Regions from separate parts of the Pseudomonas sp. Leaf127 genome, predicted to be linked through region 2. Evidence: predicted binding sites of a transcription regulator. Region 2 holds the regulator's gene; each other region holds the start of a gene.
The links. The regulator sigma-54, encoded in region 2, starts transcription at its own class of promoters, with help from an activator protein. The targets are predictions, from matches to a motif close to ANTGGCATNNANNTTGCTNT.
Positions count from the first base shown of each region.

Region 1: a site for sigma-54 is predicted at 2,511-2,530, ahead of ASF84_RS09230 (CmpA/NrtA family ABC transporter substrate-binding protein). Genes of this name have one in related genera too.
Region 3: a site for sigma-54 is predicted at 2,715-2,734, ahead of ASF84_RS13945 (sigma 54-interacting transcriptional regulator). Genes of this name have one in related genera too.

Region 1 is NZ_LMOA01000012.1:332,672-336,816, forward strand. Features, by position in the region: gene ASF84_RS09220 (nitrate/nitrite transporter) at 1-180, opposite strand, end outside; gene ASF84_RS09225 (ANTAR domain-containing response regulator) at 595-1,170, opposite strand; gene ASF84_RS09230 (CmpA/NrtA family ABC transporter substrate-binding protein) at 1,184-2,395, opposite strand; gene ASF84_RS09235 (quinone-dependent dihydroorotate dehydrogenase) at 2,618-3,643, shown strand; gene rmf (ribosome modulation factor) at 3,791-4,006, opposite strand.
Region 2 is NZ_LMOA01000001.1:115,190-119,334, reverse strand. Features, by position in the region: gene lptA (lipopolysaccharide transport periplasmic protein LptA) at 1-245, shown strand, start outside; gene lptB (LPS export ABC transporter ATP-binding protein) at 246-971, shown strand; gene ASF84_RS00495 (RNA polymerase factor sigma-54) at 1,131-2,639, shown strand; gene hpf (ribosome hibernation-promoting factor, HPF/YfiA family) at 2,760-3,068, shown strand; gene ptsN (PTS IIA-like nitrogen regulatory protein PtsN) at 3,080-3,544, shown strand; gene rapZ (RNase adapter RapZ) at 3,547-4,145, shown strand, end outside.
Region 3 is NZ_LMOA01000021.1:138,619-142,763, forward strand. Features, by position in the region: gene ASF84_RS13940 (MFS transporter) at 1-557, shown strand, start outside; gene ASF84_RS13945 (sigma 54-interacting transcriptional regulator) at 622-2,556, opposite strand; gene ASF84_RS13950 (DUF1932 domain-containing protein) at 2,773-3,654, shown strand; gene ASF84_RS13955 (RraA family protein) at 3,665-4,145, shown strand, end outside.

The sequences.
Region 1 (4,145 bases), on a different contig from region 2:
GCCCGCCAGGATCGGGGTTGCCACCATCAGGCCGCGCTGTTGGGTGGTCAATTGCAGGTCAGCGGCGATCTGCACCGCCATCGGCCCAAGCAGGTACCAGACCATGAAACTCAGGTCGAAATACAGAAAGGCTGCAAAAAGGGTCGGTCTGTGCCCGGCCTTCCAGAAACTTGTATCCATTGCACACCTCATCATCTGCCAGAAGTAGGTCGTCGGGGTCATGGCCACGACGTGGAAGTTGTCGGTTCTCGGGGTGCGCACAGGACAAGCCGGCGGCACCACCCCCTCATCGCTGAGGCCAGAACGCAAAAGACGCCGCTTCTCGAGTTCGCTGCGCAGCGAAAGGAGAGGGCGACGTCTTTGTCGTATGTGTGGGGGCAACCGCCGTTGGCTACCTGCAGTATGGATGTAGCAAGAGCCGGGCCATCTTGTGTTCAAGCCCCGCAGGGGCGGCTTCAGCCGCGAAAATACAGGCCTGGGGTGATCTGTTCCCGGCTAAAGCGGTTCGCCGCCCGGCCGGTCCTGCAGATCGAGGGACGCCTCATCAGGGCGCAATCGGCTGCTGGTGTGAGACGTTTCGGGTCATTTGCGGCGTTAGCCGAGCATTTCGCTCATGGCGATGATCTGTTCGGCCACCTGGATCAGTTTCTGCTGGCGGCTCATGGCCTGGCGACGCATGAGGGTGTAGGCCTCTTCTTCGTTGCAATGCTTCATCTTCATCAAGAGGCCCTTGGCCAGTTCAATGCGCTTGCGCTCGGCCAGTTGCTGGTCGCGGGCCACCAGTTGCGCGCGCAGGGCCTGGTCGCTTTCGAAGCGGGCCATGGCCACGTCCAGAATCGGTTGCAGGCGCTGGGCATGGATGCCTTCGACAATATAGGCACTGACCCCTGACTTGATCGCCTGGCGCATCACGCCGGGGTCATGTTCGTCGGTGAACATCACAATGGGACGCGGCAGGTCGCGGGTGACCAGCACCACCTGCTCCATCACATCGCGGCCGGGTGATTCGGTGTCGATGAGGATCACGTCCGGGCGCAGGGCTTCGACCCGTGCCGGCAGGTCGATGCTCAGGCCCGATTCGTCGATGACCTCGAAACCGGCTTCGCTCAGGGCGGCTTTCAGGCGTCCGACCTTCTTGGGGGTGTCATTGATCAGCAGGATTCGCAGCATCATCGCGTGCCTCTCAACGGGCGGCGATGGCGGGCGCGCCATCAATCCGCGAATGCAGGGAAAAACCGCGCGCGTAGCCGACAGGGTCGCTGCCGTCCCAGATGCGTCCGTCGATCAATTGACTGCTGCGCAGGGTACTTTCCGGCACCGCAATGCCCAGTGCCGCAGCAGCCTCGCGGTACAGCTCCAACTGATGAACACGACGGGCCACGGCCAGGTAGTCGGGGTCTTCACGCAACAGGCCCCAGCGGCGGAACTGGGTCATGAACCACATGCCGTCGGACAGCCACGGAAAAGTCACCTGGCCGTCATTGAACAGGCGCAGGGCGTGTGGATCCTGCCAGCTGTTGCCCAGCCCGTCCTGGTAATGCCCCAGCAGGCGCGGTTCGATGCAGTCCAGCGGGGTGTCGAGGTAATCGGCGCCACTGAGCAATTGCGCGGTGCTGCGGCGGTTTTCCGTGCTTTGCTCGATAAAGCGGCTGGCTTCGAGCACCGCCATGGTCAAGGCGCGTGCAGTGTTGGGGTTCTGTTCGACAAATTCGCGGGTGCAGCCCAGTACCTTGCCAGGATGGTCGGGCCAGATCGACTGGCTGGTGGCCAGGGTAAAGCCCAGTTTCTGCTGCACGGCGCTGGCGCCCCAGGGTTCGCCGACGCAGCAGCCATCGATGCGTCCGGCCTGCAGGTGCGCGACCATCAGCGGCGGCGGAACCACCACGCTGTCGACATCGTCAAGCGGGTGGATACCCTGGCTGGCCAGCCAGTAATTGAGCCACATGGCATGGTTGCCAGTGGGGAAGGTCTGGGCAAAGGTCAGCTTTGCACCACGATGGTGCGCAGTGCGTTCCAGTGCTTCAGGGCTGGTCACACCAGCGTCCTGCAGGCCGCGCGACAGGTTGATGCATTGACCGTTCTGGTTCAGGCCCATCAGGATGGCCATATCGGCTGCGGCGCCGCCGCTGATGCCCAATTGCATGGCGTAGATCAACCCATACAGGCTGTGCGCGGCGTGCAACTGGCCGCTGACCAGGCGATCACGCAGGTTGGCCCAAGAGGCCTGGCGCTTGAGGTTGAGGCTCAGGCCGTAGGGCTGCGCAAACCCCTGTGTGGCCGCGACCACCAGCGAGGCACAGTCGGTCAGGGCCATGAAACCTATGTCAATGCTGTTCATTTCGGGGGCATCGCTGCCCGCCACCCAGTCCAGGGCATTGCTTGATCGAGGGTTCATAGGCTTTTCATGTATCCATAAAAAAGCGCCGTCGGGCCCACTGCTTGCGCAGCGAGCCACAACGACGCCAGTGTCGGTGCCCTGCGGCGACGTTGCCGAGGGTGCTGACGCAATTGAAGCAAGGCATGTGCCACCATCCGGTCAGGGGAGTTCTCGCTTAGCAGGCCATCGACCGTCTATAATCGCCGGCTGACTTCAGCCGCTCACGAGCCTTGCCCGCCCATGTATAACCTGGCCCGCCAGTTACTGTTCAAACTTTCTCCGGAAACGTCCCACGACCTGTCCCTGGACCTGATCGGTGCCGGTGGCCGGCTGGGCCTCAATGGCCTGCTGAGCAAGGCGCCTGCGCAGTTGCCGGTCACGGTCATGGGCATCCGCTTTGCCAACCCGGTCGGCCTGGCCGCCGGCCTGGACAAGAACGGTACGGCCATCGACGGCTTTGCCCAACTCGGCTTCGGCTTTGTCGAGGTAGGCACCGTGACCCCGCGCCCGCAGCCCGGCAACCCCAAGCCGCGCCTGTTCCGCCTGCCTGAGGCCCAGGGCATCATCAACCGCATGGGCTTCAACAACCTGGGCGTCGATCACTTGCTGTCGCGGGTCAAGGCGGCGAAATACCGTGGCGTGCTGGGCATCAATATCGGCAAGAACTTCGACACCCCGGTCGAGCGTGCGGTGGACGACTACCTGATCTGCCTGGACAAGGTCTATGACCACGCCAGCTACGTGACCGTCAACGTCAGCTCGCCCAATACCCCGGGCTTGCGCAGCCTGCAGTTCGGCGATTCGCTCAAGCAATTGCTCGAGGCCCTGAGCGTGCGCCAGGAAGCGCTGACCCAGCAATACGGCAAGCGCGTGCCGTTGGCGATCAAGATCGCCCCGGACATGACCGACGAAGAAACCGTGCTGGTGGCCGGTGCCTTGCTTGAATCAGGCATGGATGCGGTGATCGCCACCAACACCACCCTGAGCCGTGAAGGCGTTGAGGGACTGTTGCACGCCAATGAGGCCGGTGGCCTGTCGGGCGCGCCGGTGCGGGAAAAGAGCACGCACACGGTCAAGGTGCTGGCCGGTGAGCTGGCCGGGCGCCTGCCGATCATTGCCGCCGGGGGCATTACCGAAGGTCGTCATGCTGCCGAGAAAATCGAAGCGGGTGCCAGTCTGGTACAGATCTATTCGGGCTTCATCTACAAGGGCCCGGAGCTGATTCGCCAGTCGGTCGATGCCATTGCGGCCTTGCCGCGTCGCTGATCAGGCCCATGCAGCGGGCATAAAAAAGGGGCTCCCTGAAAAAGGAGCCCCTGGGCCTGTGGCCCGCCGCCCGGTGGAGGCGGTGATTACGCTAATGCTAAAAGGGTCAGACAGAAACTTTGATGGACTGCTCGGAAGTTGATTACCTCATCCGACTGCGTGAAGTTCGTTGAGCCTGTGGATTCCCGCAGTGCCGGTCATACCGTCCCACTGGTCGCCGCGTCCTTCACGCCAACCATTGATCCATGCCTGACGCACCGACGGTAGAGTAAATGGGCAAAGCTCACGGGATTTACCACTAACGCCGTACTGATATCCGCGCAAAAATGCTCTTTCCAACGGATCACGCTTAAGTCTTCTCATAGGGTGTTGCCCTCGTTTGTTGACTGTAATGTCCATGGACCTCATGTCGAGGTCTGGCAGAAATCTTCTGCCATGTCTGCCCGCTGCCGGCGTCACGGGCGAGGTGCCATCACCGTTGCGGTGAAGGCCTGAGACGATT
Region 2 (4,145 bases):
TCGTCCAGGCCTATGCCGTGACCATCCAGTACAACGCGGGCCAGGACCGGATCACACTGATCGACAAGGCCAAGGTCATCAACGATGGCAACACCTCCGAAGGCGAAAAGATCGTCTACGACACCGTGCGCCAGATCGTCAGTGCAGGTCGCGCGACCGGCAGCAACGTGACGACGCCACGGCCACGGATCGACATGGTCATCCAGCCGAAAAAGAAAACCGAACCGCAGCAGAAGGCCCAGTAAATGGCAACGCTCAAAGCCCAGCACCTGGCCAAGAGTTACAAGAGTCGCCAGGTCGTACGCGATGTAAGCCTGTCGATCGACAGTGGCCAGATCGTCGGCCTGCTGGGCCCGAACGGTGCCGGCAAGACGACGTGTTTCTACATGATCGTCGGCCTGGTGCAGGCCGACCAGGGGCGCGTACTGATCGATGACCTGGATGTCAGCCACCAGCCGATGCACGGCCGGGCTCGCGCCGGTATTGGCTACCTGCCCCAGGAAGCCTCTATTTTTCGCAAGCTGACCGTGGCCGATAACATCATGGCCATCCTGGAAACCCGCAAGGAGCTCGACGGCGCGGCACGCCGCAAGGAGCTGGAAAACCTCTTGCAGGAGTTTCACATCACCCATATCCGCGACAGCCTGGGCATGAGCCTGTCCGGTGGCGAGCGGCGCCGTGTGGAAATTGCCCGGGCACTGGCCACTGCCCCCAAGTTCATCCTGCTGGACGAGCCCTTTGCCGGTGTCGACCCGATTTCGGTCGGCGATATCAAGCAGATCATTCATCACCTGAAGGCCAAGGGCATTGGCGTACTGATCACCGATCACAACGTCCGTGAAACCCTGGACATCTGCGAAACCGCCTACATCGTCAATGATGGACAGTTGATCGCCGAAGGCGATGCCGAGACCATCCTGGCCAACCAGTTGGTCAAAGAGGTCTACCTCGGACACGAGTTCCGCCTCTAGACCGACCACAATGACCATTGACAGCGGATTATTTGTCGTGGCGCTCTAGGCAAGCGCTTGAATTTCAGGCATATAACTTGCTTATAAAAGGCGGCGCCCAGGCGCCCTGTAGTGGATGGCGCACGCGCGCCGGCGAATGTAAGGTGTTGAGCCACTGCCATGAAACCATCGCTAGTCTTGAGAATGGGCCAGCAGCTGACGATGACACCGCAGCTGCAACAGGCTATCCGCTTACTCCAGTTGTCGACCCTGGACTTGCAGCAGGAAATCCAGGAAGCCCTGGAATCCAACCCCATGCTGGAACGCCAGGAAGAAGGCGACGATTTCGATAATTCCGACCCGATGGCGGACAATATCGAAAACAAGCCGGGCAACGAGCGTGAACACGAGCCCCAGGATTCGACCTATCAGGAATCGTCCGCACCCACCGTGGACAATCTTGAAGAAGGCGAATGGAACGAGCGCATCCCTAACGAACTGCCGGTCGACACGGCCTGGGAAGACATCTACCAGACCAGCGCCAGCAGCCTGCCCAGCAATGATGATGACGAGTGGGACTTCACCACCCGCACCTCTGTCGGTGAAAGCCTGCAGAGCCATCTGCTGTGGCAGCTCAACGTCGCGCCGATGTCCGACACCGACCGCCTCATTGCCGTCACCCTGATCGACTGCATCAACAATCAGGGGTATCTGGAAGAGTCGCTGGAAGAGCTGCTGGAAGCCTTCGATCCCGAACTGGACATCGAACGCGATGAAATCGAAGCCGTGCTGCATCGCATCCAGCAATTCGAACCGGCCGGCGTCGGCGCCCGTACCCTGAGCGAATGCCTGCTGCTGCAACTGCGCCAGATGCATGCCAGTACGCCCTGGCTGAGCGAAGCCCAGCGCCTGGTCACCGACTACATCGATCTGCTGGGCGGGCGCGACTACTCGCAACTGATGCGTCGCATGAAGCTCAAGGAAGATGACCTGCGCCAGGTCATCGAACTGGTCCAGAGCCTCAATCCACGGCCGGGCTCGCAGATCGAGTCCAGCGAGCCGGAATATGTCGTGCCCGATGTCATTGTGCGCAAGGACAGCGAACGCTGGCTGGTCGAACTGAACCAGGAAGCGGTGCCACGCTTGCGGGTCAACCCGCAGTACGCCGGTTTCGTGCGCCGCGCCGACACCAGCGCCGACAACACCTTCATGCGCAATCAGTTGCAGGAAGCCCGCTGGTTCATCAAGAGCCTGCAAAGCCGCAACGAAACACTGATGAAGGTGGCCACCCAGATCGTCGAGCACCAGCGCGGCTTTCTCGAATACGGCGACGAGGCCATGAAGCCACTGGTGTTGCATGACATCGCCGAAGCCGTGGGCATGCATGAATCGACCATTTCCCGGGTCACCACGCAGAAATTCATGCACACGCCGCGTGGCATATACGAACTGAAATACTTCTTTTCCAGCCACGTCAGCACCTCCGAAGGCGGCGAATGCTCGTCCACGGCCATTCGCGCGATTATCAAGAAACTGGTGGCGGCGGAAAATCAGAAAAAGCCATTGAGCGACAGCAAGATCGCTGGTTTACTGGAGGCACAAGGCATTCAAGTCGCCCGTCGCACAGTCGCCAAGTACCGCGAATCCCTCGGGATAGCGCCGTCCAGCGAGCGTAAGCGGCTGATGTAGCGGACGAAGCACCTGCAGGTGGCGTACCAGAGCTCACCGCTGCTTGCAGGCGCAGGCCACAGCGTTCCAGTGGCAGGTCACCGACCTGTCTCTTATGCACTGGCAAAGGGAGAAAGCTGTATGCAAGTCAATATCAGTGGACAACATCTGGAAGTGACCAAACCCCTTCGTGAGTATGTGGAGCTCAAACTCAAGAAGCTCGAAGGGCATTTCGACAAGATCACCAACGTCCAGGTCACGATGACGGTCGAGAAGCTGAAGCAGAAAATCGAAGCCACTTTGCATATTCATGGTGGGGAGGTCGTAGCCAACGCCGAACATGACGACATGTACGCGGCCATCGACCTGCTCACCGACAAGCTCGACAGACAATTGCTCAAGCACAAGGAAAAGCAGCAAAGCATCCTCAAGGGTGCGACAGCGCGCTGACATACCAACCCATGATTCGACTTGAAAACATACTGACCCCCGGCCGTTCCCTGGTGAACGTGCCGGGAGGCAGCAAGAAACGCGTGCTTGAACAGATCGCCAACCTCATCGGGCGTGAAGTACCCGCCCTGGACGCACAAGACGTATTTGAAAAACTGCTGGCCCGCGAAAAACTGGGCTCGACCGGCTTTGGCAATGGCATCGCCATTCCTCACTGCCGCCTGAATGACTGCGTAGAACCGGTCAGTGCGGTTCTGTTGCTCGACAAGGCAGTGGAGTTCGATGCTATCGACGGTGAGCCCGTCGACCTGCTGTTCGTACTGCTGGTACCACAGGCGGCCACGGACGAACATCTCAAGCTGCTGAGCCAGATTGCCGGCATGCTTGATCGCAGCGATGTACGCGACCAGTTGCGCAGCGCGAAAAGCAGTCAGGCGCTTTACGATTTAGTACTGGAAAAACTCAAAGGCCATTGAGCATGCGCATGATCATCGTCAGTGGCCGCTCAGGCTCAGGCAAGAGCACGGCACTCGACGTACTGGAAGACAATGGCTTCTACTGCGTCGATAACCTGCCGGCCGGCCTGTTGCCCGAACTGGCCGAGCGCGCCCTGCTCAACAGCGAGCAGGCCGAGCCGCTGCTGGCCGTGTCGATCGACGCGCGCAATATGCCCAGCCACCTGACCCGATTTCCGCAGATCCTCGACGAAGTCCGTGCCCGGCACATCTCTTGCGACGTGCTGTATCTGGACGCTGACGATGCCACGTTGCTCAAGCGCTTTTCCGAGACCCGTCGTCGTCACCCGTTGAGCAATGCACAGCGCTCGCTGGCCGAGGCCATCCGCGACGAGAGCCAACTGCTGGGGCCGATCATCGACCTGGCCGACCTGAAGATCAACACGACGCACCTGAACCTCTATCAGTTGCGTGACACCTTGAAGCTGCGCCTGTTGAACAAGCCCGAGCCCGGCACGGCCTTTCTCATCGAGTCGTTCGGCTTCAAGCGTGGCATGCCCGTGGACGCCGACCTGGTGTTCGATGTGCGCTGCCTGCCCAACCCGTACTGGAAGCCTGAACT
Region 3 (4,145 bases), on a different contig from region 2:
GGGTTGGATTGATTGCGGTCTTGCTGATTGGCCTGGCGCACTTTGCCGCCTACACCTATGTCGCGCCCTTCTTCAAGCAGAGTGCCGGCTTTGATGGGCCGACGATTGGCTCACTGTTGCTGCTCTACGGCATCGCTGGGGTCATCGGTAATATTTTCGCCGGCTTCGCCGCCAACCGCAGCGTGCGCCATACCTTGTTGCTGATCGCCTTGCTGATCGGCATCAGCACCGCCCTCTTCCCTTACTTCGCCACCACCCTGACGGGCGCGGCGATGCTGATAGCGCTCTGGGGCTTTGCCTTCGGTGCCTTCCCGGCCTGCGCCAGTATCTGGATGTTTGTCGTGGCGCCCAAGGAGGTCGAGCGTGGCATGCCGCTGTTCGTCGCCTTGTTCCAGGTGATCATTGCGCTGGGCTCGTTCTTCGGTGGGCAGATCGTCGATCAACTGGGCAGCTCGGTGCTGCTGAGCCTGGCCACAGCGCTGGTCGGCTGCGGCTTCGTTACAGTGCTGGTGTTGGGACGCAAGGTCAGTAACAGCCTGGTAGCCCAGCCCGGCTGATCATTGCCGAGGGTTCGGCCAGAGGCGGACATAGCCCCTCTGGCCCGCCTGACGATACGCCCATTCACGGTTGGGCGTATCGAGTCCGGGCAAACACATCAGGATCCTGGTCCTGATACTTCTTCATGCGCCGCCATAGCGTCGTGGTACTGATCTTCAACAGCTTTGCCGCCTCCTCGCGATTGCCGCGTACACAGGCCAAGGCCCGGAAAAGCACTTCCTGCTCACTGTCGCCAAGGCCGCCAGGCGGCGCACTCGCGGCAACGGTGGCCGTGGCATCGGGCAAGTCCTCCAGCACCTCCTCCACCCAGTCACCGATCATCTCCCGGCCCTGGCTCATCACCGCCAGGCGCTCGACGACATTGCCCAGTTGGCGAATATTGCCTGGCCATTCGAATGCGCTCAATCGCGCCAGCAACGGATCGCCGACCATGGCGGCTGGCAAGCCAAAGCCTTTGAGCAAGTGGCCAATCAGTTCGGGAATGTCTTGCCGGCGCTCGCGCAGCGCGGGCAATTGCAGTTTCAACACGCAGATGCGGTAGAAGAAATCCTCACGAAACAGCCCCTGTGCCAACAAGTGCGTCAGGCGCTTGTTGCTCGCGGTGATGATGCGGATATCCACCGGCGTGACCTTGTCGTCGCCTATGCGCACCACCTTGCGCTCCTGCAGGGTGCGCAGCAATTTGAGCTGGATGTCTGCCGAGGTTTCGCTGATCTCGTCGAGAAAAATGGTGCCGGTGTGCGCCATTTCGAACACGCCGGCCTTACCTTCGCTCAGCGCGCCAGTAAAAGCGCCTTTGACATAGCCAAACAGCTCGCTCTCCAGCACGCTAGGGGCGAACGCTGCACAGTTGATCGCCACAAACGGCCCCAACCGGCGTTTTGAAGCATTGTGGATGCTCTGGGCAAACAACTCTTTGCCGGTGCCGGTCTCGCCTTCGATCATCACGGTGCTGTCAACGACGGCAAAGGTCTGCGCCAGGCGCTTGGCCTTGATCAGCGCCGGGCTGCTGCCGATGATCGAATCAAAGGTGTTTTCGGCCACATGCAGGCGTGCCTGCCGGCGGCGCATTTTCTGCTCCATGGCCTGGATTTCAGTCTGTTTCTGCAAGGTGGCGACGGCCCCGATCACCTGCTCGCCCAGCGTGATGGGCGCAATGCTGAGGGTCAGTGACAGACGCCCCAGGGTAATCAACGCACCGCGTACCGCCGTCGCCTTTTCCAGCACGCGGCCGAAATAATCCTGCTCCAGCAAGCCGGCAACCGTGTCACCACAGGCCCGGCCGCCCAGGTACTGCGTCGCAACGCTGTTCATATTGGTGATGACGCCCGCGCTGTCGATACTGAAAATGCCCTCGGACACACAATTGAGGATCGACTGGATCATCTCGTAGCGGCTTTGCAGCTCCAGGCGCTTTTGCAGCCGCTCTTGCTCGATCCGCAGCAGGTGCAACGCCTCGTCTATCGCGTCGAAGGCGGCATCGGTGTCGGCCTCGGACATGACGTAGCTCATGCCGCGAATCTTGACCGCGCGCTCCAGGGACAACCCGCCGATTGCCACCTTTATACCGTCGGCCCGCAGCCGATCCAGCTGGGCCTCGGTGGCCTGTGCACTGCCAAAGGGATCGATCAGGCAGATCGCAACCTCAGGCATGAACGGCCGGGCCTTTTCCAGGATCGTCGCATAGCCGTCCGAGGTGGCCAGGAAGGCGATTCTGTCCGACACCTCACGCGCCTTATGGTAGGCATTGATGCAGTCGAAGAACGTATGCCGGACTTCCACGATCGGCACCTGCAGACGCTCACGCAACACGCTGGCGGTCTTGCCACGGCTGATGATCACGCTGGCGCCCTCTTCCACCAGCCGCTGCGCCATCAGGACCGCATCAAGCTGTGTGGCCTCGGCCACCGAGACCTTCAATCCGCGCAGGGACAACGCCCGGTTCATGACTGCCGTCAGAGTGGTGGAGGGAGAAATGACCGCAAGTTGGCTCAGCATTGAAGGTCCCTGATCAAAAGGTACAAGACGGCACGGTATTCACTGGTGAAAGCTTTTGCAATTTATTGAAATGAAACGTCCTTTCATTAGCGCCTGAAAAAGCACTTATAAAAAAATTAAGCGATTGATTTTAATAGCATTAATTCTTTCTAAGAAAGCTGGCACAGCCTTTGCCATTTCATCGGTAACAACAATACAAATAAAAGGAAACAATCGATGAAACTCGTCTTTATCGGGTTCGGCGAGGCGGCCTTCCACCTTGCGCAGGGTCTGCATACCCAGGGCGACCTGGAGATGGGCACCTTTGATGTCAACGCCCGCGACCCTCAGCGCGGTCCCCTGATTCGCCAGCGTGCCCAACAGACCCGCGTCACCGTTTTCGACTCGCTCGAAGCCGCCTGCCACAACGCCCGCTTCGTGGTGTGCCTGACCAGCGCCAGCAGCGCACTGGGTCTGGCGCAGCGCATCCTGCCCTTGCTGCAGGCCGGGCAGACCTACGCCGACATGAACTCGGCCGCCCCGACCGTCAAGCAGGCCATCGATGCATTGCCCAGGGCGGCAGGCGTCGGTGTCTGTGACATCGCGGTGATGGGCACCGTACCGGGCAATAACCATCGTGTGCCAATGCTGCTGGCCGGCGACGGCGCCCAGGCTTTCAACCAGGCGTTCAGCCCTTATGGCATGCGCCTGAGCGTTCTGGCCGCGCCGGCCGGCGCGGCCTCGGCCATCAAGATGCTCAAAAGCGTGGTGATGAAAGGCCTGCCGCAATTGCTGATCGAGGCCTTTCAGGCCGCTGAAAAATTCCACGTCCTGGACACGCTGGTCGAGTCCCTGGGCGACTCGCTCAACGGCAAGACCGTCGAGCAACTGGCCAATACCTTCACCGCGCGGACCCTGATCCACGCCCGGCGCCGCAGCGCCGAGATGACTGACGTGGTGGCCACCCTCGAAAGTGCCGGCGTAGACGCCTCAATGTCCAGAGCCTGCCATGGCCAATTGGAAAAACAGGCCGCCATCGACTGGACCACCCTGCTCGGCCCTGACGCCAGCGACATGGACTACCGCACCGCCATCCAGCACTTGACCCGACTTTCCTGAGGACACCGCCATGAACACTGAATACTACCTGCCCCTGCCCGACCTGATTCCCCAGGACCTGCTTGATCGTTTTCGCCAACTGAGCCCGGCGCAATTGTGCGACGGCATGGCAAAACTGGGTATCGCTCGCAATGGCGCCATGGACGCTGACCTGATGCCGCTGGATGAACGCAAGGTCATGCTCGGCACCGCGTACACCGTCGACACCGAAGACGGCGACAACTTCCCCATCCATGTGGCGGTGTACCAGGGCCAGCCCGGCTATGTGCTGGTCGTCGCCGGCAAGGGCTACCCGGGCCGCGCCTACATTGGCGACTTGATGGCCGGTGCGGCACAAGCGGTGGGCCTGGCCGGCATGGTGATCGACGGCTACGTGCGCGACAAGGTGCCGCTGGCCGGGCTGGACATCCCGATCTATGCCAAAGGTTTCATGCAGCGCAGCCCCGGCAAGCAAGGCCCTGGCAAGATCAACACCCCGGTGACCTGCGCAG